Pelodictyon luteolum DSM 273: one gene and its partner. The protein of the gene in region 1 interacts with the protein of each later gene in a pairwise test. Links are inferred from orthologs where the notes say so. Each region holds a gene or a part of one and is shown on either strand. Other genes may lie near its edges.

Evidence for each region.
Region 2: the proteins of eno (region 1) and rpe interact in binary tests that used the Escherichia coli proteins (3 or more experiments, as listed by UniProt). The link is inferred for Pelodictyon luteolum DSM 273 from one-to-one orthologs.

Annotation. Positions count from the first base shown.
Region 1 is NC_007512.1:2,191,451-2,204,795, forward strand. Bases 2,507-5,436 are described here. They hold eno (phosphopyruvate hydratase), read right to left. Parts: upstream 4,664-5,436; coding sequence 3,350-4,663; downstream 2,507-3,349. Other genes in these bases: ispG ((E)-4-hydroxy-3-methylbut-2-enyl-diphosphate synthase), read right to left, coding at 2,507-2,876; PLUT_RS10195 (FtsB family cell division protein), read right to left, coding at 2,937-3,251; fusA (elongation factor G), read left to right, coding at 4,833-5,436. Outside these bases: PLUT_RS10185 (SDR family NAD(P)-dependent oxidoreductase), read right to left, coding at 26-808; more of ispG, read right to left, coding at 810-2,506; more of fusA, read left to right, coding at 5,437-6,905; PLUT_RS10210 (polyprenol monophosphomannose synthase), read right to left, coding at 6,992-7,744; PLUT_RS10215 (indolepyruvate ferredoxin oxidoreductase subunit alpha), read right to left, coding at 7,835-8,551; PLUT_RS10220 (photosystem I reaction center subunit IX), read right to left, coding at 8,645-10,849; dapF (diaminopimelate epimerase), read left to right, coding at 11,237-12,043; rd (rubredoxin), read left to right, coding at 12,175-12,342; mtgA (monofunctional biosynthetic peptidoglycan transglycosylase), read right to left, coding at 12,413-13,240; PLUT_RS10240 (c-type cytochrome), read left to right, coding at 13,329-13,345. UniProt on the Escherichia coli protein: Catalyzes the reversible conversion of 2-phosphoglycerate (2-PG) into phosphoenolpyruvate (PEP). It is essential for the degradation of carbohydrates via glycolysis.
Region 2 is NC_007512.1:1,843,363-1,859,422, reverse strand. The notes cover bases 6,010-8,843. They hold rpe (ribulose-phosphate 3-epimerase), read right to left. Parts: upstream 7,843-8,843; coding sequence 7,177-7,842; downstream 6,010-7,176. Other genes in these bases: PLUT_RS08520 (BamA/TamA family outer membrane protein), read right to left, coding at 7,884-8,843; trpC (indole-3-glycerol phosphate synthase TrpC), read left to right, coding at 6,397-7,185; carB (carbamoyl-phosphate synthase large subunit), read left to right, coding at 6,010-6,381. In the rest of the region: PLUT_RS08565 (methyltransferase family protein), read right to left, coding at 1-368; PLUT_RS08560 (hydrolase), read left to right, coding at 428-973; lpxK (tetraacyldisaccharide 4'-kinase), read right to left, coding at 997-2,064; PLUT_RS08550 (lysophospholipid acyltransferase family protein), read right to left, coding at 2,057-2,674; purD (phosphoribosylamine--glycine ligase), read left to right, coding at 2,838-4,121; PLUT_RS08540 (Mov34/MPN/PAD-1 family protein), read left to right, coding at 4,174-4,605; more of carB, read left to right, coding at 4,903-6,009; more of PLUT_RS08520, read right to left, coding at 8,844-10,061; PLUT_RS08515 (DUF2795 domain-containing protein), read right to left, coding at 10,128-10,355; PLUT_RS08510 (M23 family metallopeptidase), read right to left, coding at 10,380-11,126; polA (DNA polymerase I), read right to left, coding at 11,235-14,072; pheA (prephenate dehydratase), read right to left, coding at 14,069-14,911; PLUT_RS08495 (YebC/PmpR family DNA-binding transcriptional regulator), read left to right, coding at 15,091-15,843; crossover junction endodeoxyribonuclease RuvC, read left to right, coding at 15,846-16,060. UniProt on the Escherichia coli protein: Catalyzes the reversible epimerization of D-ribulose 5-phosphate to D-xylulose 5-phosphate.

The DNA of each region.
Region 1 (13,345 bases):
AAATGCAAAAGAAAAAGGGAACAAATTATTTTCCCCAGACGCCCGACAGAAATGCCGCCAGCCGGGCGGAAACCTCTCTCGGGGCAAATCTTTCAGCAAAGGCAAGGAGGGTGTCGATGAGGGTGGGATACACCCGCATCTTATTTTTCATAAGTCCGCGGACGGCCGCCTTCACCACGACCGAAGCGTCTGAGATGGGCAGAAGGATGGAAGCAGGATCATGGCCGGCGACGGCGAAGAAGCCTGTTTCGATGAACCCGGGGCATACTGCCAGCACTTTCACCCCGGAAGCTTTCAGCTCTACATGCAGGGCTTCGGTGAGGGTGATGACGAATGACTTGGTCGCCGAATAGAGTCCGAGACCGGCGATACCCTGCAGGCCTGCAAGCGAGGCGATGTTGATGATGCCGCCCCCGCCCGCAGCCACCATGTCGACCGAAAAGAGGCGGGTGAGACGGGCAAGCGCAAGCATGTTGACGGCCATCAGCTCCTCGAGTTTTTCCGGAGGGATCCCGCTGTACCCTCCCGCATACGAGAGCCCTGCGGCATTGATGAGGAGGTCTACCCTCACACCCTCGCGGCGGCAGAACTGATGGATCTCCTCCGGCGCAGTCGGCCGGGTGAGATCCGAAACGCACACCAGCACTTCAACGTGCCTTTTTTCTCGGAGCTCTGCGGCCAGCGTGTGCAAAAGCTCAGCCGAACGGGCAACGAGAATGAGGTTGTTCCCCCTGCGGGCGAACTCGCGGGCAAAGGCCTCGCCGATTCCCATTGAGGCCCCGGTGATGAGCGTGCAGCGCATGGACATGCTAGTCCTCTAGGGGGGCAGAGGGCTCGACCCAGCGGCCGTGCTCCCGGATGAGATCGATCAGGCGGTCGACAGCCTCCACCTCAGGCAGATTCTCGGCAACGCATTCCTTTCCTACATAGAGGCTGATGCGGTTCTTTCCCGCACCCACATAGCCGAAATCGGCATCGGCCATCTCGCCCGGCCCGTTCACCACGCACCCCATGATGCCGATTTTGAGTCCTTTCAGGTGTGAGAGGCGTGTTTTGATGGAAGCGGCGGCACGCTCAAGGTCGAAGTAGGTCCTGCCGCAGCCGGGACAGGAGATGAATTCGGTTTTCGACATACGGGCCCTGGCACCCTGCAGGATATTGAACCCGAGACTGATCTCGTCCTCGGCACTCAGCGGCGTCTGGAGGGAGAGCATGTCGCCGAGTCCATCGGAAAAAAGCGGACCGGCCTGTACGGAGGCATCGATTATGGTACTGAGTCGAAGGGGATCGCTCCCGCTGAAACGTACAGAAACAGGGGCCCTGATGGAGCGGCGGCGGAACTCAAGGGCGAGGCGGCGTGCAGCATAGAGCCCATCGGAGGAGACAACCGAAAAGAGTACCCTTTGCAGGTTGCGGGCTCGGGCTTTCATGGCAAACGATGCGAGGACTTCGGCCGCAACGCCGACACCTGAGCGCTGGCGTACGAACGAAAATTCGACCGCCGGAAAGCAGTCGGCGGGAATCATGTCGACAAGATCTTTCGGAAGCATCTCCTCTTCGGTAATCTCGAAGCGGACTTTGGCGAGATCCTCCCTGAGAAGAAGATTAAAAAGCCCTGCTTCAGCCGTCGATGCTCCGACAGACCTGGCAGCCGGGCCAAGCCTCCCAAGCAGATTCCGGAGCAGAGGGAGATCACTTTCGACGGCCACGGGAACCGTGAGGAGCTCGGAGCGGATGGCACCCGCCTCCAGCTCGGGGCGAAGCCGCAGGAGAGCTTCCTCCAGTGCACCATCCGCTTCAGAAAGAGGTGACTGCAGCGCAGTCTCGACCACCGGCAGCGCTTCACCGCCGATGACAAGGCCTCCGGTCTCCAGCGGCTCCGAGCTCCGCCGGCTGTAGCTGACGGGATCAAAAGGAAGCTCCTCCGTTGCGGCACGCGATCTGCCGGCCTCACCGGAGGACTCTATAAGATGCTTGAGGGGGAGATGAGCCTTTTTGCCCTTCACCTGATGGAACGTGTTGTACTTCCGTACGATCTCGAAACCGACAGGCACCTCGTTGACAGGGTCTTCGGTGAGCGATACCCTTATGGTGTCGCCAAGACCGTCCTCAAGCAGGGCGCCGATGCCCATGGCGGATTTCACCCTGGCCTCGTCACCATCCCCGGCTTCAGTCACCCCGAGATGGAGTGGATATGCGTGGAGAAGCTCCTTGTCTGCACGCTGCACAAGAAGACGATATGCCTGGATCATCACCCTGACATTGGAAGACTTCATGGAGAAGAGGATGTCATAGTAGCCGGCATCTTCGCAGATGCGGGCGAACTCCAGCGCGGCCTCGACCATGCCGTCCGGGGAGTTGCCCCTGCGGCTGACGATGCGGTCGGACAGCGAGCCGTGGTTGGTGCCGATGCGCATGGAGACGCCAAGGCTGCGGGCTTTCTCGACAAGCGGAAGGAATTCCTGGCGGACATGCAGAAGCTCCTGCTGGTATTCGTCCTCCGTGTAGTCACCGTTTGAAAACTTCTTGCGGGTTGCGTAGTTGCCCGGATTGATGCGGATGTTCTCGACGAACTCCACCGCCTTCATTGCGGCGCGAGCGGAAAAGTGGATATCGGCCACAAGCGGCGTCCGGATGCCGTCGCGCCGCAGCTGGTCGCGGATGGCGCGGAGGTTTTCAGCGTCTTTCTCGGTAGGGACGGTCAGCCGGATGATTTCGCAGCCCGCATCATGGAGCCTGCGGCACTGTTCAACCGAGGCCCGTGTATCGGAGGTATGGGTATTGAGCATGGACTCCACCCTGATCGGCAGGTATCCTCCGAGGGATATGGGGCCGAACGGCACTTCTCTGGTCAGGCGGCGGCGGTACTCGTACATGGGACTGTCGGGTTTTCCTTGGCTGTTGAAATGTAAGGGGGCAGTGTGAAGGAGAACGGGCTACTCCTCACTGATGATATAGATGCGTTCCCCCGTGCGGCGGAAATTATACCTCTCCCGGGCAGCCTTTTCGATGCTGTCGGGATCGGATGAATGGCGGATGCGGGCCTCGTTCCGGATGATCCGCTGCTGCCCCTCCTCCTGCGTTCGCAGCAGGCTCCGGTGCTCTGCCTCCATGGAGATCCTTGTCAAGAGACCGTAGTCGTCAAAGAGGAGCCAGGTAACGAACACAACGGCAAGCACCGCGAAAAAAAACTTTTTCGGGTTGGTGCGTACATAGCCCCAGAACATGTTCAGCGTGTGTTTCAAGCTCAAGATGCCTCAGGATATTTTTCGCCCCGGGGAAGCCGAAGGAAAGAACCCGTGCCGGCCAATGAGACAGCACGGGGTTCCCGCCTCGGAAGCATGCACCCTCAGACCCTGAAGGCCTGCTTTCCGGGATAGATTGCCTGCTCGCCGAGCTCTTCCTCGATGCGGAGCAGTTCATTGTACTTCGACATGCGGTCGCTGCGCGACATGCTGCCGGTCTTGATCTGTCCGGCATTGGTCGCTACAGCGATCTGGGCGATGGTGCTGTCTTCGGTTTCGCCGCTGCGGTGGCTGATGACCGAGGTGTATCCGTTGCGCTTTGCCAGATCGATGGCCCGGAGGGTTTCGGTAAGGGTACCGATCTGGTTGACCTTGATGAGAATCGAGTTGCCCACACCTTTTTCAATGCCCTCGGCGAGGCGCAGGCTGTTGGTAACGAAAAGATCGTCGCCGACAAGCTGCACACGGTCTCCGATCTTTTCGGTGAGGAGCTTCCAGCCTGCCCAGTCGTCTTCGGCCATACCGTCTTCGATGGAAATGATCGGGTAGGTGTTGGCCCACCCTTCCCAGTAGGAAGCCATCTCTTCAGAGGAGAGTTCGCGCTTATCGGACTTCTTGAAGACGTATTTCTTTTTCTCCGTATCGTAGAACTCGGAGCTTGCAGGATCGAGTGCGATCATGACCTGAGCGTCGCCGAGGCCGCCTTTCGAGGCGGGAGAACCTGCCTTGTAGCCGGCCTTGCCGATGGCTTCGACCACAAGCTCGATAGCTTCTTCGTTCGAACGGAGGTTGGGTGCGAACCCGCCTTCGTCACCGACGGCAGTGCTGAGGCCGCGGCTGTGGAGAAGAGCCTTCAGGGCATGGAAGATTTCTGCACCGCAGCGAAGTGCATCGGAGTAGGTGCTGAACCCTATCGGCATGATCATGAACTCCTGGAAGTCGACGGTATTGTCTGCATGGGCGCCGCCATTGAGCACGTTCATCATCGGAACCGGAAGCGTATTGGCCATGGTGCCGCCGATGTAGCGGAAGAGCGACAGGCCGGAGTATTCGGCTCCGGCTTTGGCGCAGGCCATGGAGACGCCGAGAAGGGCATTTGCTCCGAGTTTGGATTTATTCGGAGTGCCGTCGAGCTCGAGCAGGCGGGCATCGATCTCTTCCTGCTCGGTCACGAGCATGCCTCTGAGCGCTTCGTCGATGACGGTGTTGACGTTCTCCACCGCTTTCAGGACGCCTTTGCCGAGGTAGACCCCCTTGTCGCCATCACGCAGTTCCACTGCCTCATGCACGCCGGTCGACGCACCGCTGGGAACGGCTGCACGGCCGAATGAACTTTCAGTATAGACGTCGACTTCGACCGTAGGGTTGCCCCGTGAGTCAAGGATCTGGCGGGCGTGGATTTTGTGGATTACAGGCATGGGTAACGATGATTTGGGTTGCGGTGGTTCGCTGGAAAACCAAAATATATCCTTTTTTCCATAGCATTTCACCCCCGCCTGAGAAGCAAATAGGACTTTTTTTCGTTAATTGACTCTTAAGCTTCAACTGCTGCACCGTTCCATTACCTTCCAACAAGGAGTAACCGCCATGCAAGCTGTCCAACCCGATCAAATCCGCAACATCGTCATCACAGGCCATGCCGGCAGCGGCAAGACCATCCTCACCGAATCCCTTGCTCTCTCGATGGGACTCATAAACCGGGCTGGCAGCATCGAGGAGGGCAATACCCTCTCCGACTACTCACCCGATGAGATAAGCCGCAGGCACAGCCTCAACACCAGCCTCATAAACGGAATGTGGCAGGGCTGCAAACTGAACATCATAGACACGCCCGGCCTGATTGACTTCCATGGCGACGTAAAGTCCGCTATGCGCGTGGCCGACACGGTGCTGGTCACCGTCAATGCGTCCACCGGCGTGGAGGTTGGCACCGATACAATCTGGGAGTACACCAAAGAATACTATAAGCCGACCGTCTTCGTCCTGACCAAGCTCGACGCCGACCGAACGCGCTTCAACGAGACAATCCAGGAACTGCAGGACCATTTCGGGCACCTCGTCACCCCGATCCAGTTCCCGGCAGAAGAGGGCGTCGGACATCATATACTCATCGATGTCCTTTTGATGAAGCAGCTCGAATTCAACCCGGACAAACCGGGCAGCATGACAGTCTCCGACATCCCGGACATTTATCTGAAACGGGCTGAGGAACTTCACCAGCAGCTTGTCGAAGCAGTCGCCGAAACCGATGAAGAGCTTATGGAGCGCTTCTTCGAGATCGGTTCCCTGACCGAGGACGAACTGCGCCACGGCATCAAAAGTGCACTTGTATCCCGCACCTTCTTTCCGGTGTTCTGCACCTCTCCCCTGCACCTCATCGGCTCTGAGCGTCTGCTGAACGCGATGGTCAACCTCTTTCCTTCGCCCATAGAGCGTGGCCCGGAGCACTCCCTCTGCACGTCCGGCCAGAACGAACAGCTCCTCGAACCCGATCCGGCAGGCGCCACCATCGCCTTCATCTTCAAGACCATGTCGGAACCACGAATCGGTGAAATATCCTACCTACGGGTCTATTCCGGCCATCTTGAATCCGGTCATGAACTCCAGGACGTGCAGACCGGCCAACTTGAAAAACCCGGCCAGATCCACACCGTCATCGGCGAAAAACGTACTCCGGTCGACAGCCTTCTTGCCGGTGACATCGGCATGGTCGTCAAGCTGAAGGATGCACATACGAACGACACCCTTGCCGACAAGGGCACCAACTGCCGCATCAGCCCCATCACTTTTCCCGTTCCGGTACTCGCCACGGCCATCGTGCCGATCACACAGGGCGATGAAGAAAAGATCTCGGCGGGACTCCACCACCTGCATGAAGAGGACCCGAGCTTCTCGATCGAGCATGATGTCGAGTTCAACCAGACCATTCTCAAGACGCAGGGAGAGACACACCTCGATATCATCCTCAGCCGCCTTGAAAAGAAGTTCAATGTGAAAGTCGAGACCGCCCCGGTAAGGGTCCCATACCGCGAAACCATCCGCGTACAGGCCTCTGCCCAGGGTCGCCACAAGAAGCAGTCGGGTGGACGCGGGCAGTACGGTGACGTCTGGGTAAGGCTCGACCCCGCCCCTCGCGACAGCGGATTTGAATTCACAAGCGAGGTGGTCGGCGGCGTGGTCCCCACCCGCTACATCCCTGCCGTTGAAAAAGGACTCCGCGAGGCTATCGCCTCCGGAACCCTAACCGGCTACCCTGTGGTCGATTTGAAGGCTGTCGTTTACGATGGCTCGTACCACCCTGTCGACAGTTCTGAATTCGCGTTCAAGATTGCAGCCGGAATGGCGTTCAAGGCGGCCATCGAAAAAGCTAAGCCGATGGTTCTTGAACCTATTGCGGAGCTCACCGTGACCGCACCCGACCAGTACACCGGAGAAATCGTTGGGGATATTTCAGCCAAACGGGGAAAGATACTCGGCATGGAGGCGGACGTCCGGATGCAGGTGGTCAAGGCGGAGATTCCGCAGTCAGCTCTTCCGGCCTTCCATCACTCGCTGACGCGCCTCACCCAGGGCAGAGCACGTTACAGCTATCATTTCAGCCACTATGAAGAAGCGCCGGCCGAGGTGGTGCAGCAACTGGTTGCTGAAAAGAATGACTGAGCAGCATTGAAGGCAGCAATAGTAGCGCCGGGCAGCATCATGCGGCCGCCCGGCGTTTTTTTTCGTCCCCCCAAAAAAAACTCCGACTAAAGCATTCCGACAAGCGATTTCAGTTTCAGCCACCAGACCATCCATACCGCTTCGCGGATGTTCCCTCTCGTCATCTTCGACAGCCCCACGGTCCTGTCGGTGAACACAATCGGTACCTCCTGAATCCGGAACCCTTTCTTCCATACCCTGAAGTTCACCTCGATCTGAAACGAGTACCCCTGCGAAGCGATGCGGTCAAGATCGATTGCCTCAAGCACTTCACGCCGGAAGCACTTGAACCCCCCGGTCGGGTCTGCAACGGGCATGCCGGTGATGACCCGGGTATAGATGCTAGCCATTTTCGATAGAATCAGGCGGCTGAGCGGCCAATTGACAACGTTGACCCTGTTGCCGACATATCGGGACCCTATCACGAGATCCGCAGTTCCAGCAGCGTCAATAAGTACGCCGACCATGGCAGGGTCATGCGAGAAATCGGCATCCATCTCCAGTATGAACCTATATCCACCCTCAAGCGCATAGCGGAATCCCTGAATGTAGGCAGTGCCTAGCCCGAGTTTTCGCTCCCGCTTGATGAGATGCAGCCCCCGACAGTGCTGCTGCATTTCAGCGACAATACTGGCGGTCCCGTCAGGCGAACTGTCGTCGATGACCAGGATGTCGAGAAGCCGGCCGAACGACTTCTGAAGGGTGTCGATGAGACGCCCGATGTTCTGGCTTTCGTTGTAGGTTGGTATGATGACGAGGGCGGAGGCATAGCCCGCTCCCCCGATCTCTTGCTCGTTCATACGTCTATTGACAGAGGAGACTCGAAAAAAAAGAGCATTGTCAGGCTGACAATGCTCTTGTAAAAAACAACGATACGTTCCAGCCTCTCTTCAGCGGGCTTCGCGGTGGAAGCGATGCAGGAAGCGGAGATCAAAATCAAGACGATCAGGCGGCGTGAATGAGAAGTCGAGGACTTCTCCGTCAGGCAGCACTTCAACAAGCGCGCCGGAAGGGCACTCATCACCAGAGAAGCAGGCCGAGCAGGAAATACATGCAACCTGATCGATGTAGCAGCGGAAGCCGCCTTCCTGAACGTCCCCGTAGAACTTGTAGCCGATGGCGTTGACCTTCGGTGGACACTTGTCAAGGCAGAGGCCGCATCCTACACAGAGATTCTCGAAGATGAAGTAATGCTTCTTCGCCCTCGGAGCCGCAGGCTTCATGGCCGGAGCGGCAGCAGGTGCGGCCTTCGGTGCCGGAGCTGCGGTCGGTGCCGGTTTTGCTCCTGCAGCGGGCTTGGCAGCGGGTGCTCCTTTAGCCGCAGGTGCTGGTTTTGCAGCGGGCGCTGGTTTTGGAGCAGCAGGCTTCTTATAGGGCAGCGCGGATTCCTGCCGGACGCCGCAACGGCCAAGGTTGACATTCAGCGGCTCAAGGCGGGCCTTGCCGGCCGGTTTCGCCGCCGCACCCTTCGGCGCTGCCTGCCCCTGCTTCGCGGCTGGTGCCGGTGCCTTAGGCGGCGCACCCTTCGGCGCTTCCGCCTTGGGCGCAGCCGGAGCCTTCGCGGCTGGTGCCGGCTGAGTTTCTGGCTGTTTTACAGGATCGGCCATCAGGGAACCCTCCTCTATTGATTATAGTCTTCTGTAGTTTCCTATTGCATTCTGACCATAAGGGGAGCCCGGAAGCCCCCCCGGTCAGGCAGTTCATGCAATAAGCTTCATCAGGTAGTCCACCACCTGAGTCAGGAGCACCTGACCGGACACCGCTGCGTCACTGACGGTCGGCGGTAGGGGTGAATCAGTCTGATAGAACCCGTTGGCCATGAAAAGGAACACAAGCATAAAGGTTCCGCCGAAGTACAGGAAGGTACCTGCAAGCTTCGAGTCCGAGATGGTCAGGACAGGGAAACGGAAGTTGACGTCCCTGCCGAGGAACTTCTTGCCTAGCCAGCGGATGGTGCGGGTCTGGATATCGGCACCTTCAAGACGGGAACCGCGATCCTCGAACCATACTGCAAAGCTGATGAACCATACAAGGTGACCGATCATCAGAATGGTCGAGAGATGCGAGCTCGAGAAAATCGTCACGGTCTCTGTCCAGAAATAGTAGAAAATGCCGGAGGTATAGTGGTGGGCTAGGCCGGCCACAGAGTCCCAGGCTTTTGCGTCAGCCGCAGGCACACCGTACATCATCGAAGCAATCCATGCGCCGTCGATATACCAGCAGACTGCAGACAGACCCTTCACTCCCCAGAGCATGGCAAACCAGAGCTGATCCTGGATCGAAACGCCGCAGGTACCGCCGTAGACAGGTCCGAGACAGGGGAAGGAGTACGAGTTCTTCTTCAGACCGAGATCATCCCAGAGGGGTGAGGTGTGGGCGAAGAAGGCGATGCGGACAAGTGCGATAAGCGAGAAGAGCGAACCTGCCACGATGACGTGGACCATGACCCAGTCGTTGATGCTCGGGTCTGCAAACATCCACTGGAACATCGGAAGCGGCTTCAGCCAGTAGAACGACATCATGATGTTCGTTCCGAAGATGTTCAGCTCGCAGATGGTGTTCCACACGATGACAGCGTAAACGGAAAGCATGGTGGCGAAACACAGCGCCATGACAGTACCGAGGATCTTGACCTGGACTTCCTGATTGCGGCCCTTTGTGATCCAGATGGACTTGATCTGATTGTAGAGGCCGTTGAGCTGGATCTTGAGGAGGTACTGGCCACCATGGTAGACACCTGCGAAGACATAGAGTACACCGCAGATGATGTGGTTGAAGGTGATGAGGTTGATGACAACCCTCGACATGCCGAACGATGCGCCGTTCTTGGGAAGGATTGCGAAGGGAGCGAATTCCGAGAATTCCTTCGAGCCGGAGACGATCCGGCCGCCTTCCTGCACGAAGTCGTAGCTGACACGGTTGAACGGCTCACCATAGAGATAGAACACCAGCTTGTCGAGCTCCTTGTAATAGGGCGCGAAAGATGGCTGCTGGAAAGCGACGAAGGCGATGACACCAAGAGCGATGTTGATGTAGCCTATCGCGGTGAGATGCACCGAGAAGGCTGCTTTCATGTCGTCATTGAGGTGAATGGCCGCATTCGGGGGGTTGTTCCACCAGTAGATGCCGAGAGCAAAGAAGGCCACGAACCACACGAACGACATAAACGTCTCGGAGTTGATGGTCTGGAAATCAGGAACAGGTGCGAAACCGAGCACGAACCACATGAGCAGGCCCCATCCGAGGAACAGGAGGGACATGTAGACGGCGTGGGGTCCGAGAGCATCTTTGTATGTCTTTGCGCTGGTTCCGTTGAAGACCATGTCACCGAACTTGCCGAGGAAACGGAAATCGCGGAAGTTGCCTGCGCGGCCGGTAAACGGATTGGTCAGGTTGTGGGTCCAGTGACGCCAGCCGCCGAAGAGGAGGATGGAGCCGGAAAGGAAGTGGAACGCTGCCCAGCCGATGAGATTGGTCGCTGCCTGCTGGAGATCTGCTGTCTGGGTGCTGTAGGTGTCGATGCCGAGAGAGACCATCCTCGGTTTGATGGTGAGGTAGAACCAGTTGTCATGGAACCCGGGCATTCCACCGAGCCATGCCGGGAAGACCTGGATGCCGGAGAAATAATAAATGGCCATGAGGAATCCAAGAACGCCGAGAAGGGCGAGATGGCCGCCGACGACCTGTTCGTCGTCGATCTTGTCGGTGTCGAACACCTGGTACCATTTCGTGGACCGGGTCTCTGTCCGCTGGAACAGGAACCTTCTCATTTTGGCGGCATCCTGCTCCTTGATGACGGAAGGACCGCCCGAAGCGCCGCTCGCCTTCGGAGAAGGAGCGCTCCCCTTGGGAGGCGGAACCGTCCCCTTTGGCTTGACTCCTGCCGGATTCACTTGTTCAGCCATTGTATTCTCTCCTTTGTTTGGACATATTTCAGGTTGAAGAAACCGAAAGAAACCCTCCGGACCAGCGCCATACACCGTACTGAGGAATGGTCCATCGGAGCAAGTGTTCCACCCATCCCCGGCAAAGCAACGAAGGCACCTTTCCCGGTGCCGGCCATACCGGAATGGCTGCTGAGGCGGTCTTCCCACCTGACGCAGTATTAAATAAAATAAGAAAAATTATTTAATAATAAATTTTTTTGGGCCGCCATTACAGGGCTATTGTTTTATTATAAAGTAGGAAAGCCCCTACGGGGACTGCTTTGGCGGAGCATTGGCGGCAAGGGTCCTCATGAAAAGCCAGGAGCACGAAGCCCCTCATCAACACCATTCCAACACATTCTGGGCATGAGACGAGAGATCCCATTCAGCAAACTGTCCGGTGCAGGCAACGACTTCATCATCATGGACAACCGTGACCGCTCCATCACCCTTGAGGCTTCGGCCATCCGTGCGCTCTGCACACGCCGTACCGGCATCGGCGCCGACGGGCTCATCCTCATCGAGCCGTCAGAAACAGCATCATTCAGCATGCTCTATCACAACGCCGATGGTCTGCCCGGCACGATGTGCGGCAACGGAGGCCGCTGCGCGGTCTGGTTCGCCAGGAGCATCGGGGTGCAGCCGGACGCCGGGGGGTGCTTCCGTTTTGAGGCAAACGGCGACCCCTATCAGGCATGGGTGAGCGGACCCGAAACGGTACGGCTCCGGATGCGCGAGCCACGGGGCATAAGGGACGAAATCGATCTCGGCGGTCAGTACTGTGCCTTTATTGATACCGGCTCGCCGCACGCCGTGATCCGCACCGAAGGGCTTGATGCCGTGGATGTGGTCGGGGAGGGCCGCGCCATTCGCCACCGCACCGACATCTTCCCCGGCGGCACCAATGTCAATTTCATCGAAGTGACCGCCACCGACAGCATCGACCTCAGAACCTTCGAGCGGGGCGTCGAAGATGAGACCCTCGCATGCGGAACCGGAGCGGTCGCAGCCGCACTTCTCAGCCGCCGCCTCGGCATGACCTCAGCCGACAGCATCAGGGTCCGGGTGAAAAGCGGTGACATGCTCAACGTGACGTTCAGCGAAGATATGCGGGAGGTCTATCTCACCGGACCGGCGGTCATCGTCTATACCGGCGTGGTGAAAGCAGGCTGAACATCGGTCGATGAAATCGGCAGGACACGATGAACTTTTTACAGGCGGGGGGAATTCATTTTCGCTGAATGGGCAATAGCCCCCGATACAGCCTTAAATCAGAACCCTTCAACACCAAACGGAGAATCATCATGCAGAAATGGGTATGTGTGCCTTGCGGTTACGTATACGATCCCGAAGCCGGAGACCCCGACAGCGGCGTCCAGCCCGGAACGCCTTTTGAAGATGTGCCCGAAGACTGGGTATGCCCTGTCTGCGGCGTCGACAAGACCCTCTTCGAACCCTACGAAGAACGTTGAGCCTGAGGGCCGCAGCCAAAGGCGCACTCCTTCCCTCGTATCCATCTGCACGCCGCCATCCGCGGCGTGCTCAGTTTCCGCCCTCTCCAGAATCCATGAACACCCCGTCGATCAGCTCGCGTGGAACACCGATCGTGATGGTATCTGAGGCTGCCGCCGTAGCCGTGGTATCGACCGGAAGCGGCACGCGTCCCCCATAGGATGGCGCCACAATCCCCCGTTTCTGCATGATGCGGTAAATGATGGCGGAGCGCTTCCGGACATAACGGGAACTGCCGGTGGGTGACCAGCGGATGGGGTTTGGGAGTACGGCGGCAAGACGTGAGGCCTGACGGGCGTTCAGCCGGCCGGCACTGGTGCCGTAGTAGTGGCGGGCAGCGGCTTCAATGCCGAAAATGCCATCACCCCATTCGGCAGAGTTGAGGTAGAGCTCCAGAATGCGGCTCTTTGAGAGCGACCGCTCGATCCGCCAGGTGAGGATCGCCTCCTTGATCTTGCGCACCGGGTTCTTCGATGGTGAGAGATAGAGGTTCTTTGCCAGCTGCTGGCTGACGGTGCTCCCGCCCATGGCGATTTTGCGCTCCTTGAGGTTTTTCTCCAGCGCATGCTCCATCGCATCGTAGTCGAACCCGTCATGCTGCCAGAACTTGTCATCTTCAGCAATCAGCACAGCCTTGACGACGTTTTTCGATATGGCGGAGAGAGGGACGACCTTCCGGTCGGTCTTCCTTCCGCTGTATCCGGCACGGCGCCATGCCTCCACCCGGTAGCGCATGAACGCGGTGGTCTCCGGGGTTTTCCGGGCAAGACCCTCCACATCGGGAATGACGAAGTAGCGCACGATATCTACCACAAAAAGGCAGAAAAGCAGGATGGCGATGTTCCGAAGGAACTTCATATGCTGGGGCGGTTAGTTTTTTTGGGTACCTTTTCCTTTCGAAGGCAGGAATATTTCTTCATCCAATGTAACACGAGGAAGCACCGACATGAAACTGGTCATACT
Region 2 (16,060 bases), 340 kb from region 1 along the record:
AGAAGGTGTGAGGCACTCATGGTGAAGATGGTCCAGCCTGCAGCGAGAAATAGCTGGCTCGAGTAAAGCGGGTGGCGGACGAGGCCATAGATCCCGGTGGTGATGAGACGGCTGTGCTCAACTGGATAGGGGAGCGGGGTGAGGACCTCCTTCAGAGTATGTGAGCCGAGCCCCCCGAAGGTTGCGGCCGTGCTCCAGAAGAGGATGAGTGCCGCCCACCTGAAAAGCGGCGGCGTCCCTGCCATGGCCGCCAGCGGCCAATCGGGAAGGAGGATGAAGGTGAAGATCAGGAGGAACTGGATAGCGACGAGATGCTCTCCGCGTTTTCCTTTTGGCAGTGTATTTTTTGTTCTGATTTCGTTCGACATTAACCGTATCTTGAAAGTTACGAAAAGGTATTTTATCCAGTTTCAATGTCCCATCAGTCATGATTACTCCTGAAGAAACCCTTCTGCTTGTCATTGATGTGCAGGGTCGGCTTGCCCAGAGCGTACACGGTTCCGACGGCGTTGTCGCTGCCATCGGGCGCATGATCCGCGCATCCCGGATTCTTGAGGTGCCCGTGCTGGTCACGGAGCAGTATCCCAAGGGTCTGGGCCGTACGGTGGACGCCCTCATGGAACTGCTGCCCGGAGCGCAACCGGTCGAGAAGCTCTCCTTCAGCTGCTGCGGCAATGAAGGGTTCATGGAGCGCCTTCGGGCGTTCGGCCGCAACGACATCCTGCTTGCCGGCATGGAGACACATGTGTGCGTGTACCAGACGGCGGTTGAACTGCTTGATTTCGGCTATAATGTCCATCTCCTGACCGATGCGGTCTCATCGAGGACCGAAGAGAACCGGGCGCTTGGCATCCGATGCATCGAAAAGGCTGGCGGTGCGCTCTCCAGCACTGAAATGGCCATGTTCGAGCTCCTGCGTGAAGCCGGCACCGACCGTTTCAAGGCGGTTTCCGCCATCCTGAAAGAGGCGTAGGATTCTTCTTCCGGGGGAAGAGCTCAATCCCGGACTACGGCCTTGAGCATTTCCTGCAGTTTCTCCGCTCCCCTTGTGAAGCCGGTCGCAATGTTCAGGCAGCAGCACCCAACCCCTTCCGTTTTTTCGAGCAGACCGGGTTCCCCCTCCAGGCGGTAGCGGTCTTTTTCCGTCGTGACGAGCGTGAGCCCCTTCCGGCGGGCCTCCTCTACAAGCGGCAGGAAGTTGTTCAGCGTGTAGGGCTCATGGTCCCGGAAAAAGCGCTGCTCCACAACATGCACTCCCTTTTTCATCAGGCTTTCGACGAACGATGCGGGCGATGCGATGCCGGCGAAGGCCAGCGCCTTGAGTCCTGCGGGATCGGGATGGGGCGCCGTTGACCGGCCTTTAGGGCCGAAGGGGGAGAGTTCTCCGATGACCACCCGGGTTCTTGCAACGAGGGCCACGCTACCTGTCAGTTCCGCTTCGATGGCGTCCGCCTTCGATTCATCGGTGATTTTTGAGAGCACCGCGACATCAGCTCTCCCGATGCCGCTTTTCGGTTCGCGCAACCGTCCTTCGGGGAGCATTTTCGCCGCGGCAAAGGGCTCACGGGAGTTGATGACGACGATGTCGAGATCCCGCGCCAGCTGGCGGTGCTGGAATGCATCGTCAAGGATGATGACGTCGGGCCGTTCGCCCCGGAACCGTTCCATGATGAACTGCACCCCTTCGCTTCGCTGTTCTGCGACCACGACCACGGCTTCAGGGTTATTGGCGGCGAGCATGGCGGTTTCATCTCCTGACCGGGTGCTCCCGAGGAGTATGTTCCGTCCGTCGGAGACGAGCTGTACCCCTTTCGAGCGGCGCCCGTAGCCCCGGGAGACGACGGCCGGCCGGCATCCGATGGAGAGGTAGTATTTCAGGACCCAGTCGACAAGCGGTGTTTTGCCTGTTCCTCCGGCAGTCAGGTTGCCGATGGAGACCACGGGAATCGGCGATTTCCACGCCTTCAGCATACCCCTGTCGAAGAGGGCGTTGCGCACGGCCGCAACGAGTCCGTAGAGCAGTGCGGCTGGCCGGAGGAGGATGTTCAGTCTGCGCTCATGCATGGCCAAGGCGGTCGGAAAGCAGTTCGGAATATGTTCTGAGCTTTTCCTCGGAGTCAAATCGCGGCACATCCAGGCGGTGCAGTTCAAGTGTGACCTTCGAGAACGGGTGGGGAATGATGAAGCGGTCCCAGCTCTTCAGCTGCCATCCCCCGGTAAAGCCGATGCGGGCGAAGATGATCGGCACGCCCGACTCTGAGGCGATGCGGATGGTTCCGTATTTGAATCGGTGCAGGGGGCCTCTCGGGCCGTCTGGGGTGAGGACGACGAGGTTGCCGCGTTGCAGGGCACCCTGCATGGCGGCGCGGACTTCGCTTCCCCCTTTCGAACTTGATCCACGGATGAGCCGGAACCCGAAGCGCTTGAGGGCAAGGGAGAGGATGCTTCCGTCTTCCGACAGGCTCACGACTGCCGATGCATCTCTGTCAGGCCATAGCCTTCGCACGAACAGCCATCCCACGGCCATATCCCCATGCCAGAATGCGAAAATGCAGGACTCATCGGGTGCCGGCAGGCTGAAGCCGCGGGGCCGGACCGACAGCCGGAGGCTACGGTAAAGGAGGCGGAGGGCAGCGGGCAGGACGCGGCTGGAAATGATCGCTGGGAGGGCCATGTGGGTCGGCCGGGCCATCCCCTGAAGTCCGGGGGCGCGCCCTCTTGAAATTTTTTAATTGTTTTTTTTGCCCGCTCTGCTTTATATACAAGCTATCCGCATCGCGGCTGGAAGTAATGTAACACTCCCCGGCCGATAAACCGCCCTCTAAGACACGAACAGCATGAAGGTACTCATCATTGGAAGCGGCGCGCGCGAGCATGCTATGGCATGGGCGGCGTCACGGAACCCCGGGGTGGAGATGGTGTATGCCGCTCCCGGCAACGGCGGGACTGCCATGATGGGAGGCAAGGTGCAGAATATGCCCTTGAAGGCGACTGACCTTCAGGGGCTGCTCCGTTTTGCCCTTGAAAACGCCATCGATCTGACAGTCGTCGGCCCTGAGCAACCGCTCGAAGCCGGGGTCGTGGATCTCTTCCGGGACGCTGGTCTGAGGGTGGTGGGCCCGACCCGTGATGCCGCACGTCTCGAGAGCAGCAAGGTGTTTGCAAAAGATTTCATGCGCCGCCACAGCATCCCCACCGCAGGGTACCATGTGTTCGGCAGGAAGGAAGATGCGCTCTCTTACCTTGATGGCCTCCCGTCAGGGGCATGGCCTCAGGTGCTCAAAGCCAGCGGGCTCTGCGGCGGCAAAGGGGTTATTATCGCTACAGACCTCCAGAGCGCCCGCAGCGCGATTCTCGAGATGTTCGATGACCGCGTGTTCGGCAATGCTGCCGATGAGGTTGTTATAGAAGATTTCCTCAAAGGAGAGGAGGCCAGTGTGTTCGCACTGACAGACGGCACCTCCTACCGCCTCTTCCTTCCCGCTCAGGACCATAAACGGATCGGAGATGGTGATACCGGAAAGAACACCGGCGGCATGGGTGCCTATGCTCCGGCCCCGCTGGTCACTGCTGAGGTGATGCGGAAAGTAGAGGAAAGGGTCATCCGCCCGACCCTCGAGGGCATGAAGGCTGAAGGGTACCCGTTTACGGGGTTCCTCTATGTCGGCCTGATGATCGATGGCGGCGAGCCGTCGGTTGTCGAATACAACGCCAGGCTCGGCGATCCGGAGACCCAGGTGGTGCTTCCGCTGCTGAAAAGCGATTTTATCGACGCTCTTATGGCCAGCGTTTCGGGAGGGCTCGAAGAAATTGCGTTCGACATGCACCCCGGATCTGCAGCCACCGTCGTCATGGCTTCCGGGGGCTATCCCGACAGTTTTCCTACGGGTATTGCTGTGCAGATCGACAGCGCCCTTTCCGGGATGGATGAGTGCATGCTGTTCCACGCCGGTACGGCATACCTCGACGGCCGGCTTACCACGGCCGGTGGCAGGGTCTTTTCCGTTACCGCGCTCGGCCCCACCCTCCGTGAAAGTCTCGACTCGGCTTACCGGGCTCTTGGAACGATCAGTTTCGCGGGAGCCTGTTTCCGCCGGGACATCGGAGCCCGGGCCCTTTAACCATCGTAGCCATTCACCATACCAATTCAACCGCCGCTGCTGCTGTCGCCGTATGAAAATACCCCGCCGAGCTTTTGAAATCATCCAGGAACAGGCGTTCCGTGAACTTCCTCAGGAGTGCTGCGGGCTGTTTGCCGGAATAAAAAACGTCGATCATCGTGGCAATGTCGAGAACATCATCCATGAGGTGGCACCCTGTCGCAACTGCCTCTACCATGGCCGTGAGAACGGCTTCGAGATCTCCCATCAGGAATACTCCGACGTGGAGCGGGAGGCTAAAGGTCTCGGATTCTCCATCGTAGGTTCCTATCACTCCCACATCAACTCTCCCGCAGTACCTTCGCTGCACGATGTCGATTTCGCAAAGCCCGGTCACACCATGCTCATCATCTCTTTCTCGGAAGGTCGTCCGAAAGAGGTCACCGCATGGCTCCGCCGCGAGTCCGGCGGTTTCCATCAGGAGCAGATCCGCGTTGTGGAATGATTGGTAGAGCAGCCGGGGTCCGGTGAATGGATGAGCAGCCGGGGTCCGGTGAATGGGTGAACAGCTGGAGTCCGGTGAAAGGATGAGCAGCCTGGGTCTGATGAATGGATGAGCAGCCGGAGTCCGGTGAATGGGTGAACAGCCGGAGTCTGGTGAACGAATTAACAGCGGGCGCCCTATGAGTAGGCGGGGTAGACTGGAGGCGGCGCTGAAGTGTGTTGCCTTCGTGGAGGAGTGAGGGAAATTTAGTACATTACCGACCATTGAAGCTTTCGAAGATCCTAACCCCTGATACCAGTGCCAAAGCGGGAAGACATCAAGTCCATTTTAGTGATCGGAGCCGGTCCGATCGTCATCGGTCAGGCCTGTGAGTTCGACTATTCGGGCACCCAGGCATGCCGGGCCCTGAAGGAGGACGGCTACCGGGTCATTCTGGTCAACAGCAACCCTGCGACCATCATGACCGATATCGAGCTGGCCGACGCCACCTATATCGAGCCGATCACACCGGAATATGTGCAGAAGATCATTGAGAGAGAGAAGCCCGATGCACTGCTTCCGACCATGGGCGGCCAGACGGCGCTCAACACGGCGGTGAGCCTTGCCGAGTCGGGGATCCTTGAGCGTAACGGTGTCGAGCTTATCGGCGCGAAGCTGCGGGCCATCCGCAAGGCGGAGAACCGGGAGCTTTTCAGCGACGCGATGAAGAAACTCGGCCTGGAAATGGCCAAGGGATTTTTTGTCCGCAATGAAAAAGAAGCCCGTGACGCCCTCGAGGAGATCGGCCTGCCGATCATCATCCGTCCTTCGTTTACGCTTGGCGGGACGGGCGGAGGGTTTGCCGAGACCAAGTCGGACTATTACGAGGCGGTACGGCGCGGTCTTGCCGAGAGCCCTATCGGCGAAGTGTTGGTCGAGGAGTGCCTGTTCGGCTGGAAGGAGTTCGAGCTTGAGGTCATCCGCGACCTTGCCGACAACGTGATCATCGTCTGCAGCATCGAAAACGTGGACCCGATGGGCGTGCATACCGGCGACAGCATCACGGTGGCTCCGGCCCAGACCCTGACCGACCGCCAGTACCAGGAGCTTCGCGACGCTTCGGTCCGAATCATCCGGGAGATCGGCGTGGAAACCGGCGGCAGCAACATCCAGTTCGCCATCCATCCCCGAACAGGCCGCATCGTCGTCATCGAGATGAACCCCCGTGTATCGCGCAGCTCGGCCCTGGCCTCGAAGGCGACGGGATTCCCGATCGCCAAGGTTGCCGCCAAGCTGGCCGTCGGCTACACGCTCGACGAGATTCTGAACGACATCACCAAGTCGACCCCTGCCAGCTTCGAGCCGGCAATCGACTATTGTGTGGTGAAGATTCCTCGCTGGGATTTCGAGAAGTTCAAAAACGTTGACTCCCGTCTCGGCGTGCAGATGAAGTCGGTCGGTGAGGTAATGGCGTTCGGACGCAATTTCCGCGAGGCGCTCCAGAAGTCGCTGCGCGGCCTTGAGATCGGACGTGCCGGGCTCGGTTCCGACGGCAAGGACCTGATGAACGTCGTCGACATGACACCGCAGCAGAAGAAGTTCGCCAAGGATGACATCCTCGAGAAAATCAAGATTCCGAGAGCCGACAGGATGTTCTACCTGCGCTATGCCTTCCAGGCCGGTGCGACCGTCGATGAAATCTACCAGTCCACGGCCATTGACCCATGGTTCCTTGACAACATCCGCCAGATTGTTGAATTTGAGGAAGAGCTGAGGGAACTGGCCTCAGCCGGATGAGCGGGGGAAGCCTGGATGACCTATCTTGCAAAGATCCTGAAAGAGAAGCGTCGTGAGGTCGCGGCCATAAAGGCTGAGCGCCCTCTTGCCCGTTACCTTGAGCTTCGCAGTTCGCTTGCTCCGGCCAGAGGCTTTCAGGAAGCGCTTCGGGGAGAGGACGGCAGGCTCCGCCTCATTGCTGAAGTCAAGAAAGCCTCTCCCTCAAGGGGAGTCATTGTCCATGATTTCGATCCGGTCCGGATCGCCCTCCACTACGAGGAGATCGGCGCTTCTGCACTGTCGGTTTTGACCGACAGGCAGTTCTTCCAGGGCTCCCCGGACTATCTCCGGGCGGTCTCGGCTGCTGTACGGCTTCCCGTGCTCCGCAAGGATTTCATTGTCGATGAATCGCAGATTTTCGAGTCGCGCCTTATGGGTGCTGACGCCATCCTTCTGATTGTTGCGGCCCTCGAGCCCCGGCAACTTCGCGACTACCTCCAGACGGCCTCTGAAACGGGGCTCGATGTGCTCGTTGAGGTGCATGACCGGCGGGAACTCGACACGGCGGCCGAAGAGGGTGCCACAATGATTGGCGTCAACAACCGCAACCTGAAGGACTTCAGCGTGGATCCCGCCACATCTTCTGACCTTCGTCCCTTTTTCCCACCTGACACTATCGCGGTGTCGGAGAGCGGCCTGAAAACGGCTGGCGACATCGCTCATTTGCGCGATGCCGGTTTCCATGCTGTGCTCATCGGAGAAGGCCTCCAGACGAGCAAAGAACTGACGGGCCTTACCTGGCCCGTCAGCCACTCCCTATCGTGATGCGCTCTTGATTTTCCGGGCTGCGGCCGCAGGGTCAGCCGCCCTGAAAAACGCCGTTCCGGCGATGAGTGCATCGGCTCCCGCAAGTACCACTGCTTCTGCATTCTCTTCGGTGATTCCCCCGTCAACAGCAATGACCAGCTCCGGGTTGAGCTTGCGGCGCATGGCGTCGAGCTTCTTGATTTTCTCGATAGATGCGGGGATGAACTTCTGTCCGCCGAAGCCGGGGTTGACCGACATGATGAGGACGAGGTCGAGATCCGGGAGGATCTCTTCGAGCGTCGAGACAGGGGTCGCGGGATTGACCGACACGCCGGCTTTTGCCCCGAGGCTTTTGATGAACTGGACGGTGCGGTGCAGGTGCGGGCAGGTTTCCTGATGGACGGTCACCTGGTGCGAGCCGGCTTTGACGAACTCTTCGATGTAGCGGTCAGGGTCGGCGATCATGAGATGGGTATCGACGACCATCGTGGTGTTATTGGCGATGGCCTGGACGACGATCGGCCCGAAGGTGATGTTGGGGACGAAGTTGCCGTCCATGATGTCGCAGTGTATCCAGTCGGCACCGGCAGCTTCTGCAGTCTTGAGGGCCTCGCCGAGGTGCATGAGGTCGGCGGACAGGATGGACGGGGCCAGTAGGGTGGAAGGTGAGGGCATGTTTCTGATGTTTAGGGTAACGGAAAAGAGTTGTCGACTAATCAAAACGCTTCGCCAATGCCAAAGTTGAAGGTAAGGCCACCGTTGCCAAAGACCCACGGGTCGGCTTTTGCCGGGTCGTGCAGCCTCCATGCGAAGTCGAAGCGGAAGGGGCCGATCGGCGAGCCGACCCTGAGCCCGAGGCCACAGTCCCATGCAAAGTCGCGGGTCAGCGAGTTGAGGCTGAATGCATAGGGGCCGTTTCGGTTCCAGATGTTGCCGAGATCGCTGAAAGCGGTGACGCCGGACTCCTGACCGAAGAGCCGGAAGAATTTAAGCCGGTATTCCAGGGCGAGTTCTACCTTGATGTCCGCACCGAAGTTGGCAACGGCCTCACTTGAACTGTTGCCCGGACCGAGGGTGTTGAAGAGCCACCCCCGCATGCTGTTCGAGCCGCCGGAATAGAATCTTCGTTCCTCGGGCGTGTCTTCGGCCTTTCCGTATGGTGCCATCCACCCAAGGTCGACCTTTCCAGCAAGCCTGCTTTTGTCTGTGAGCCGTTTGTCGAAGGTTACCCGGGTGTCGGCTTTGACGTACTGCGAATAGGTGGTGCCGAAGATCTGGGGATCGGTGTCGGTAAAGCCGTTGTAGGGACGGGTATCTATGTATTCGTCAATCAGCCAGGGTATGGCGCCGGCATGCTCGAGGAGGATGTTGGTTTTCCAGATCGTTTTATCCGGCCGCAGGGGGTCCCGGTTGGTATGGTTGTAGCGAAGGCGGAAGGTCTGGTTGACATGTGCGTCGAGCAGGCTGTCCAACCCTGCGCTTACAGCAGCTTCATTTGAGGGGTCGATGCCGATGTTGTCGGCCAGATCAGTTCTGAACAGTTTCTCAAACCCCCTGAGGTCGTCTTTCTCTACCCACTCGATGTCGAAGAAGTCGAAATCGATGCGTCCCTTTTCACCGCTTGCGGCGCTGTAGCTGCCCCTGACGAGGGCATTGGTGTTAGTGAGCAGGACAGGCAGGCGGCTTTGGGAATATTCCGCCGACGCACTGTAGAAGTTGCCTGGCTTTTTAAGGACCGGCAGGAGCAGGGTATTTCTCAGCCGCAGTTCATAGGGGACCACAGGATCGTAGTCGCCCGGCTCAAGGTTGCTGAGCAGCGTGTTGCTCGAGCCGATCTGCGTACCGTATTCCGTAGTGGTGCGGAGCTGCTCGGCACCACCGAAGAGGTTTTTGTTCTCATAGGCCAGAGCACCGCCGAGAAAAAGCGATCCATAGCGGTTGTCAGCCAGAATTTTCGGTTCGAGCTGGTGCTTGGGGGCCGGTTCGAGATGGATGGTGTTGTAAAGCTTGCCGTTCTTCACGGAGTCCTGCTGGATGTAGATCGACGAGAAGATGTTTGTGGCGCCGAAGTTCTGCAGGGTTTTCTGCTCGCGGCTCTGGCGTGTGAGCATGCCTGGTCGGAAGTCGATTGCTGAGGTGATGAGGATTGGCGAGATGTTCTGCCCCCCGGCAATCCTTATGCTGAGGGAGTCCCGTGCAATGATTCTGCCTTCTTGTGAGGATTTTCGCGGCAGGGGGGTGTGGACGACGGCAGTCACTCCTCCGTAGTGGAGGCGCCGGGGCAGGCTGAGCTGCATTAGGACCCCAGCACGGGTTCCGACGGTGTCGATCCTGATTCTGAGGCTGTCTTCGTTGAAGAACGCGTAGCCGTGTTCGCGGAAGAAGGAGAGGCTGCGGTCCCGCTCGTCAATGAGGCGCTCGACGGAAAAAATATCGCCTGTGTGGAGGATTTTTCCCTGCAGGAACTCCTTCCGGAGCGAATCGGGGGCTGCGCTGATTCCACTGTAGGCCAGGGAGTCGATCCTTGTCGGTTCGTTTTCCTTGACATGGATGTCGATGTTGACTTGCCTGCCGCCGCTTTTATAGCTGAATCGCGGATCGAGCTCGGCAAAAAAATAACCTTTGTAGGTATAGAGTTTTCTGAGGAGGGTCAGATCCTTCTCAAAATCCTCCATGTTGAACGGATGCCGTCTCCGGGCGAGGATGCCGAGGCCCAGAAGTGATTTTTCCGGAGTGGTCATGATGACCTGCTGCAGTTCCTGGTCGCTTACGGCGCGGTTGCCGGTAAAGTCCACTTCTCCTACAAAGGGCGCTGTTTCAGCCGGAGCTGGTGAGGAGTTGGATGCTTCAGCGTGAAGCGGACTCCGGGCCGATGCCAGCATGACGAGCGTCATGAGGCATACGGCCGCCGTCAGAAAGGGGGGGCGGGCTAAAAAAAAAATGATGGGCGGCGTTTCATCCTAGGTGAGCAGTTCTTCGTCTCCGTAACAGAAGTCTTCATCGGTCGGGTAGTCGGGCCAGATTTCATCGATGCTCTCGTACATTTCGTCACTTTCGGGCAGGTCCTGCAGATTGTCTATGACCTGCTGCGGGGCGCCGGTTCTGTTTGCATAATTGATCAGTTCGTCTTTCGTCACCGGCCATGGCGCATCAGCGATGTAACGGGCAAGATCCAGATTCCAGTACATACTCAGTCTTTTGTGTTGTTCGTGTTAGGAGTTTGAGTCGGGTCCGTCCTCCGAAGGCTGCTGTATGGTGATGAACCTGTCAGGGTTCGATGCATCGAAGAAGTAAGCCGCCGGGTCGACCCTGACGCGGTCTTTGTAGACCTCATAGTGGAGATGCGGGCCGGTGGAGATGCCGGTGTTTCCCGAAAGTGCAATGACTTCACCGCGGCGGATCTTCTGTCCCTGTCGTACCAGGGACTTGGAGAGATGCGCGTAGGCGGTCATGAAGCCGAACCCGTGGTTGATGAGCACTTTCTGGCCGTAGCCTTTCTCGTATCCGGAAAACATCACGGTGCCGTTGCCTGTGGCCTCAACGCGGGAGCCTTCAGTTGCTGAAAAATCAACCCCCGAGTGGAACATTCTTGATTTGTAGATCGGGTGTTTCCGGTACCCGAACTCGCTGGTCACCGATCCGTTGACGGGACGGATGTTCGGGATGCATGCGAGGAACGGCGATCCCTCGCCTTCAGGTTCAGTGGATCCCGAGCCCGTTGCTGCCGGTTCAGTACCGTCCATCTGGCGGATCATCTGTTCGATCATCAGCTCAGTTCCCGTCAGAAGTCCTCCGGGAGCCGGGGTTTCAGCGTGGAGCAGTGATGCAGAGGGGAAGAGAACACAGCATATGATGAAGAGCGCCAGAGCTGCATCGGTGAACGACGGTACCCGCAGCTGGAACGCCTGCAGGTTTCTCCTGTGTCCCCTGGGGACATTTGGCCGTTTGTTCACGAACATGCGGTGTCTGGATACGGTGTTTCAAGCGGGATGTACAACACGTTTTCTGGAATATAAAATTTTTTTCTGTATAACAGAACGCCCTCTTCTGGTAAATGAACGCCCGCTTCAGTGGGCTTCGAGCCAGTTCTTCCCAATTCCGGTATCGACAGCGACCGGGACATTTTTCAGGCCGCAGAGTGCCGCCGCCTCGATCATGGCTTCCTCGACGAGTGACTTGAGGCCTTCTTTTTCATCTTCGGTGGTTTCAAAGACCAGTTCATCGTGTACCTGAAGGAGCATGACTGACTGCATGGAAGCCGCATCGATCCGTCGGCTGCAGAGATTCATGGCGCATTTGATGATGTCGGCCGCGGTGCCCTGGATTGGGGTGTTCATGGCAGCCCGCTCGGCGGCTTTCTGCACATTTGAGTTCCGGCTCGTGAGGTCTCTGAGGTACCGCCGGCGGCCGAGCAGTGTCGTGACGAAGCCGTTCTTTCTGCCCTCTTCGATGACTCCCTCAAGGGAGCTGAAGAGCCCGGGGTACTTCTCACGGTAGGTGTCGATGATCTCCCTGGCCTCGTTTCTGGGAATGTTCAGGCGCTTGGAGAGTCCGAATGGCTGGATGCCGTAGAGGACGCCGAAGTTGACCTCCTTAGCCTTGCGGCGCATGTCGGCGGTGATGTCTTCCGTGTCGAAAATGACCCTTGCCGTTTCGGCGTGGATGTCCAGGCCGTTACGGAATGCCTCGATGAGCTTCGGGTCCCCGGAGATCTCTGCAGCGATGCGGAGCTCGATCTGGGAGTAGTCGGCCGAGAGGAGCCAGTTCGCGGGGTTTGTGGGGATGAACGCCTTGCGGATCTCGCGCCCCAGCGGGGTTCGGATGGGGATGTTCTGCAGGTTCGGGTTTGACGAGGAGAGCCGTCCGGTGGCCGTGACGTGCTGGTTGAAGGATGTGTGCACCCTGCCGGTGCGGGGGTTCACCATCTTCGGGAGCGCATCGATGTAGGTGGTCTTGAGCTTCTGGAGGCTTCGGTACAGAAGCAGATCACTGACTACGGGGTGAAGCGGAGCGAGTTCCTCAAGCACCTCCACGTTGGTCGAGAAACCCGTTTTGGTTGTTTTTTTCGTCGGAAGGCCAAGCACGTTGAAGAGGATGTGGGAGAGCTGCTTCGGGGAATCGATGTTGAAGTCGGTGCCTGCGGCGGCATGGATCGTTTCCCTCAGCGATTCAAGCTGGTGACCGACAGCCATCGACGTTTCCTCCAAGTGCTTGCTGTCGATGCTTATGCCCTGATGCTCCATCTTTGCGAGCACACTGACGAGCGGGAACTCGATCGTTTGGCAAAGCTCCATGAGGCGGGGTTCGGCTTCAAGGTTTCTGGTGAATGCCCCTTCAAGCTGCAGGGCGAGGTCGGCGTCCTGGCAGGCGTAGTCTGTCAGTTTTGCGGGTTCGACATCGTAAATGTGCAGCCTGTTCTTTCCTGTGCCGGTGAGCTCGTCATATTTTGTGGTTTTGAGCCGGAGGTGCAGCGCGGCCATGTCGTCGAGGTTGTGTTTGCCGTCGGGGTCGAGCACGTAGCTGGCCAGCATCGTGTCGAAGCCGACGGGCCCGAGTTCCAGGCCGTAGTTCTTCAGGACGAGGATGTCGTATTTGAGGTTCTGGCCGGTTTTTGGTATGGCCGGATTCTCGAGCAGCGGCCGCAGGATCTCGATTGAGCGCCCCCGGTCGAGTCCGGTGCCTGCAAATGAAATAAAACGTGCTTTGGCCGGTTCAGCCGAGATGGAAATGCCTGCAAGTTCGGCCTCGAAGGTGTCGAGCGAGGTGGTTTCCGTGTCGACGGCGATTTTATCGGTCTGCAACATCTCCCTGACGAATTCCCGGAGAAGGTCCTCTGTCGCAATCATTCCGTAGTCTGCACCAAGGCGCGGGTCGCCGAGCTCCTCCGTTTCGGCTGCAGTTTTTTCCGCTCCTGCCGTTCTGGCCGGATCTCCGGCCGGTGATTCGACGGCCAGACCCGGGAAGGCTGCCGGGAGACGCGATGCGATGCTCCTCAGCTCAAGCTTTCCGAGGAGTTCGAGCAGTTCATGCCGGTCGGGAGTGGTACAGCGAAGCTCTTCAAGGGTGACATGGAGTGCCAGATCGGTGCGGATGGTGACGAGATCGGTAATGAGCTGGAGGCGGGGCCGGAACGCTTCGAGGCTTTTCCTGACTTTCGGCGTGAGTTCTTCGATATGGCGGTAGACTTCCTCCAGAGATCCGAACCGTGCGAGCAGCGAGGTCGCGGTTTTGGGGCCGATGCCCTCTGCTCCGGGGATGTTGTCGGAGGTGTCGCCGGTGAGGGTGAGGAAGGCTGTGAACTGTTCCGGCGGGACGCCGAACTGCTCCTCTACTTCCCGCGGTCCCATCAGCTGCAGCTCATTCTGGTTCTTTGAGGGCCTGAGGAGCTTGACGCCATCGTGTACCAGCTGGGCGAGGTCCTTGTCCGGGGTGACGATGTAGATGCTGCAGGCATCTTCGAACTCTTTTGCTGCCGTGCCGATGAGATCATCGGCCTCAAAGCCCGGCGTGCGGAGAATGGGAATGCCGAGCGCCCGGAGCAGTTCGAAGAGCGGTTCGATCTGGCCGGTCATCTCTTCGGGAGGTGCAGTCCGGTTTGCTTTGTATTCGGGAAAAATGTCATGGCGGAAGGTCTTTTCCCGGCTGTCAAACGCGGCGGCCAGATACCGCGGGTGATAGGATTCGAATATCCTGAGCAGGGTCGACATGAACCCGTACAGGGCTCCGGTCGGCCTGCCGTCCCGGGTTTTCATGCCGGCACGGAGAAGTGCGAAGTAGGCCCGGTAGAGCAGGGCCATGCCGTCGATGATGAAGAGATCGGGTTTTGCTCCGGCAGCCGCTGCCGGCTGGTCGTGCAGCTCCATTCCTGCGCCGTCGTCGAACACGCCAAGCTGCCTCTCGTTCATGCTTCCACCACCCCGTAGCTGCCGAACACCCTGACCATGGTGGCGAACTCCCGGAGGTGCGAGAGGGCGTGCTCTATGGCGGGGTCGTCGCGGTGGCCGATGACATCGACATGGAAGAGGTACTCGAAGGCCTTCTTGCGGAATGGTCGGGACTCGATTTTCGTGAGGTCGATGTCGCGCAGCGCCATCGTGGCGAGCGCCTTGAAAAGTGAACCCTGTTCGTTCGGCAGCGTGAACGCGATGGATGTCTTGTACTGGCCCGTTTCGTATCCAGCAAGGTGTTCGAGCGATTTCGGGTGCTCGGCATGGGTGATGCAGAAGAAGCGGGTGATATTCCACTCCTCATCGGCCAGATTTTCCTGCAGGATCTCAAGCCCGTAGAGCTCGCCCGCCCGTTTCGAGGCGATGGCCAGTTTCGAGGGGTCTTGTTCTCCGGCAATAAGCTTGGCGCTGCCGGCGGTATCGTAGGCGACCTCTTCCTGGAGGTTCGGGTGCGTCTTGAAGAAGTTCCTGCACTGCGCCAGTGCCTGCGGGTGGGAAAGGACCCGGCGGGCTGTTTCGGCTGACGAGCCCGGAAGGCCGAGCAGGCAGTGCTCCACTTTTACGAAGGTTTCGGCGGCAATCACGACCGGATGCTCGAGCAGGAGGTCGTAATTGCGGTGGATGCTTCCCCCGAGCGAGTTTTCCATGGGAATGACTGCGAAATCCGCACGGCGGTCCTCGACGGCCGAGAACACCTCCTCAAAGGAGTTGCATGGATAGGGTCGGCCAAGGCGGAGCGCGGCGATTTCACTATAGGCCCCGGGCTCACCCTGATAGGCGATCATCAGGTTTGTCATTGATTTTTCTAGTGATTAACTTGCACGTAAGCGGGCAGATTTGGTTTTATTTAAAGAAAATAAATCTATTATCATAGGACGGGCGCCAGAAGCCGCCCCGGCTGCCCATCCGAGAGGCGGGCGCATACCCTCCGCGGCCGAACCAGTCTTCAGGAACAACCACTACAGCAGTTTGCATTATGTCAGGACACAGTAAATGGGCGACCATCAAGAGAAAAAAGGCGGTCACCGACCAGAAACGGGGGAGCCTGTTCACCAAGCTGGTCAAGGAAATCACCATAGCGGCCAAGATGGGCGGAGGGGATCCGTCGGGCAACCCCCGGCTGCGCCTTGCCATCGATACGGCACGCTCGAACTCCATGCCGATGGACAACATCCAGCGGGCCGTCAAGAAAGGAACCGGCGAGCTTGAGGGGGTCATCTACGACGAAATAACCTATGAAGGATATGGCCCTGCAGGCATCGCCCTCATCATAGAGACCGCGACGGACAACCGCAACAGGACGGTCGCCGACCTACGCCACATCATGAGCCGCAACAACGGCTCTCTCGGTGAAAGCGGCAGTGTGAGCTGGATGTTCCAGCGCAAGGGAAGCCTTGAGGTCCCCGTGTCGGCGGCCAGCGAAGAGGCGCTGATGGAAGCACTGCTCGAGGCGGGTCTCGAGGACCTCAGCAACGACGGCGGCGAGACTTATACGGTCATTACCGACGTGCGCGACCTTGAGGCAGCTAAAAAGGCGCTCGAGGAGCAGGCGATAGCCTTCGAAAACGCAAAAATGGATCTCATTCCGGAGAACTACATTGAGCTCGAGGCCGAAGACGCCCGCAAGGTCATCAAGCTGATCGATGCGCTGGAGGAGAACGATGACGTTCAGGCCGTCTACAGCAATATGGAGATCAGTGAGAGTGCAATGAACAGTCTGGAAGACTGAGTATGATCGTGCTGGGGATTGATCCGGGGAGCCTCAGCACCGGTTACGGGGTGGTGTCCACGGATGACGGGCGGTACCGACTGCTCGAATGCGGCGTTCTGCGCCTCAATCCCGGAAAAAGCCACCCGGCACGGATCGGAGAGATTTTCGAGGCGCTTGACTGCCTCATCAGCCGGGTTCAGCCCGGACGATTGTCGATCGAGACGGCGTTCGTCGG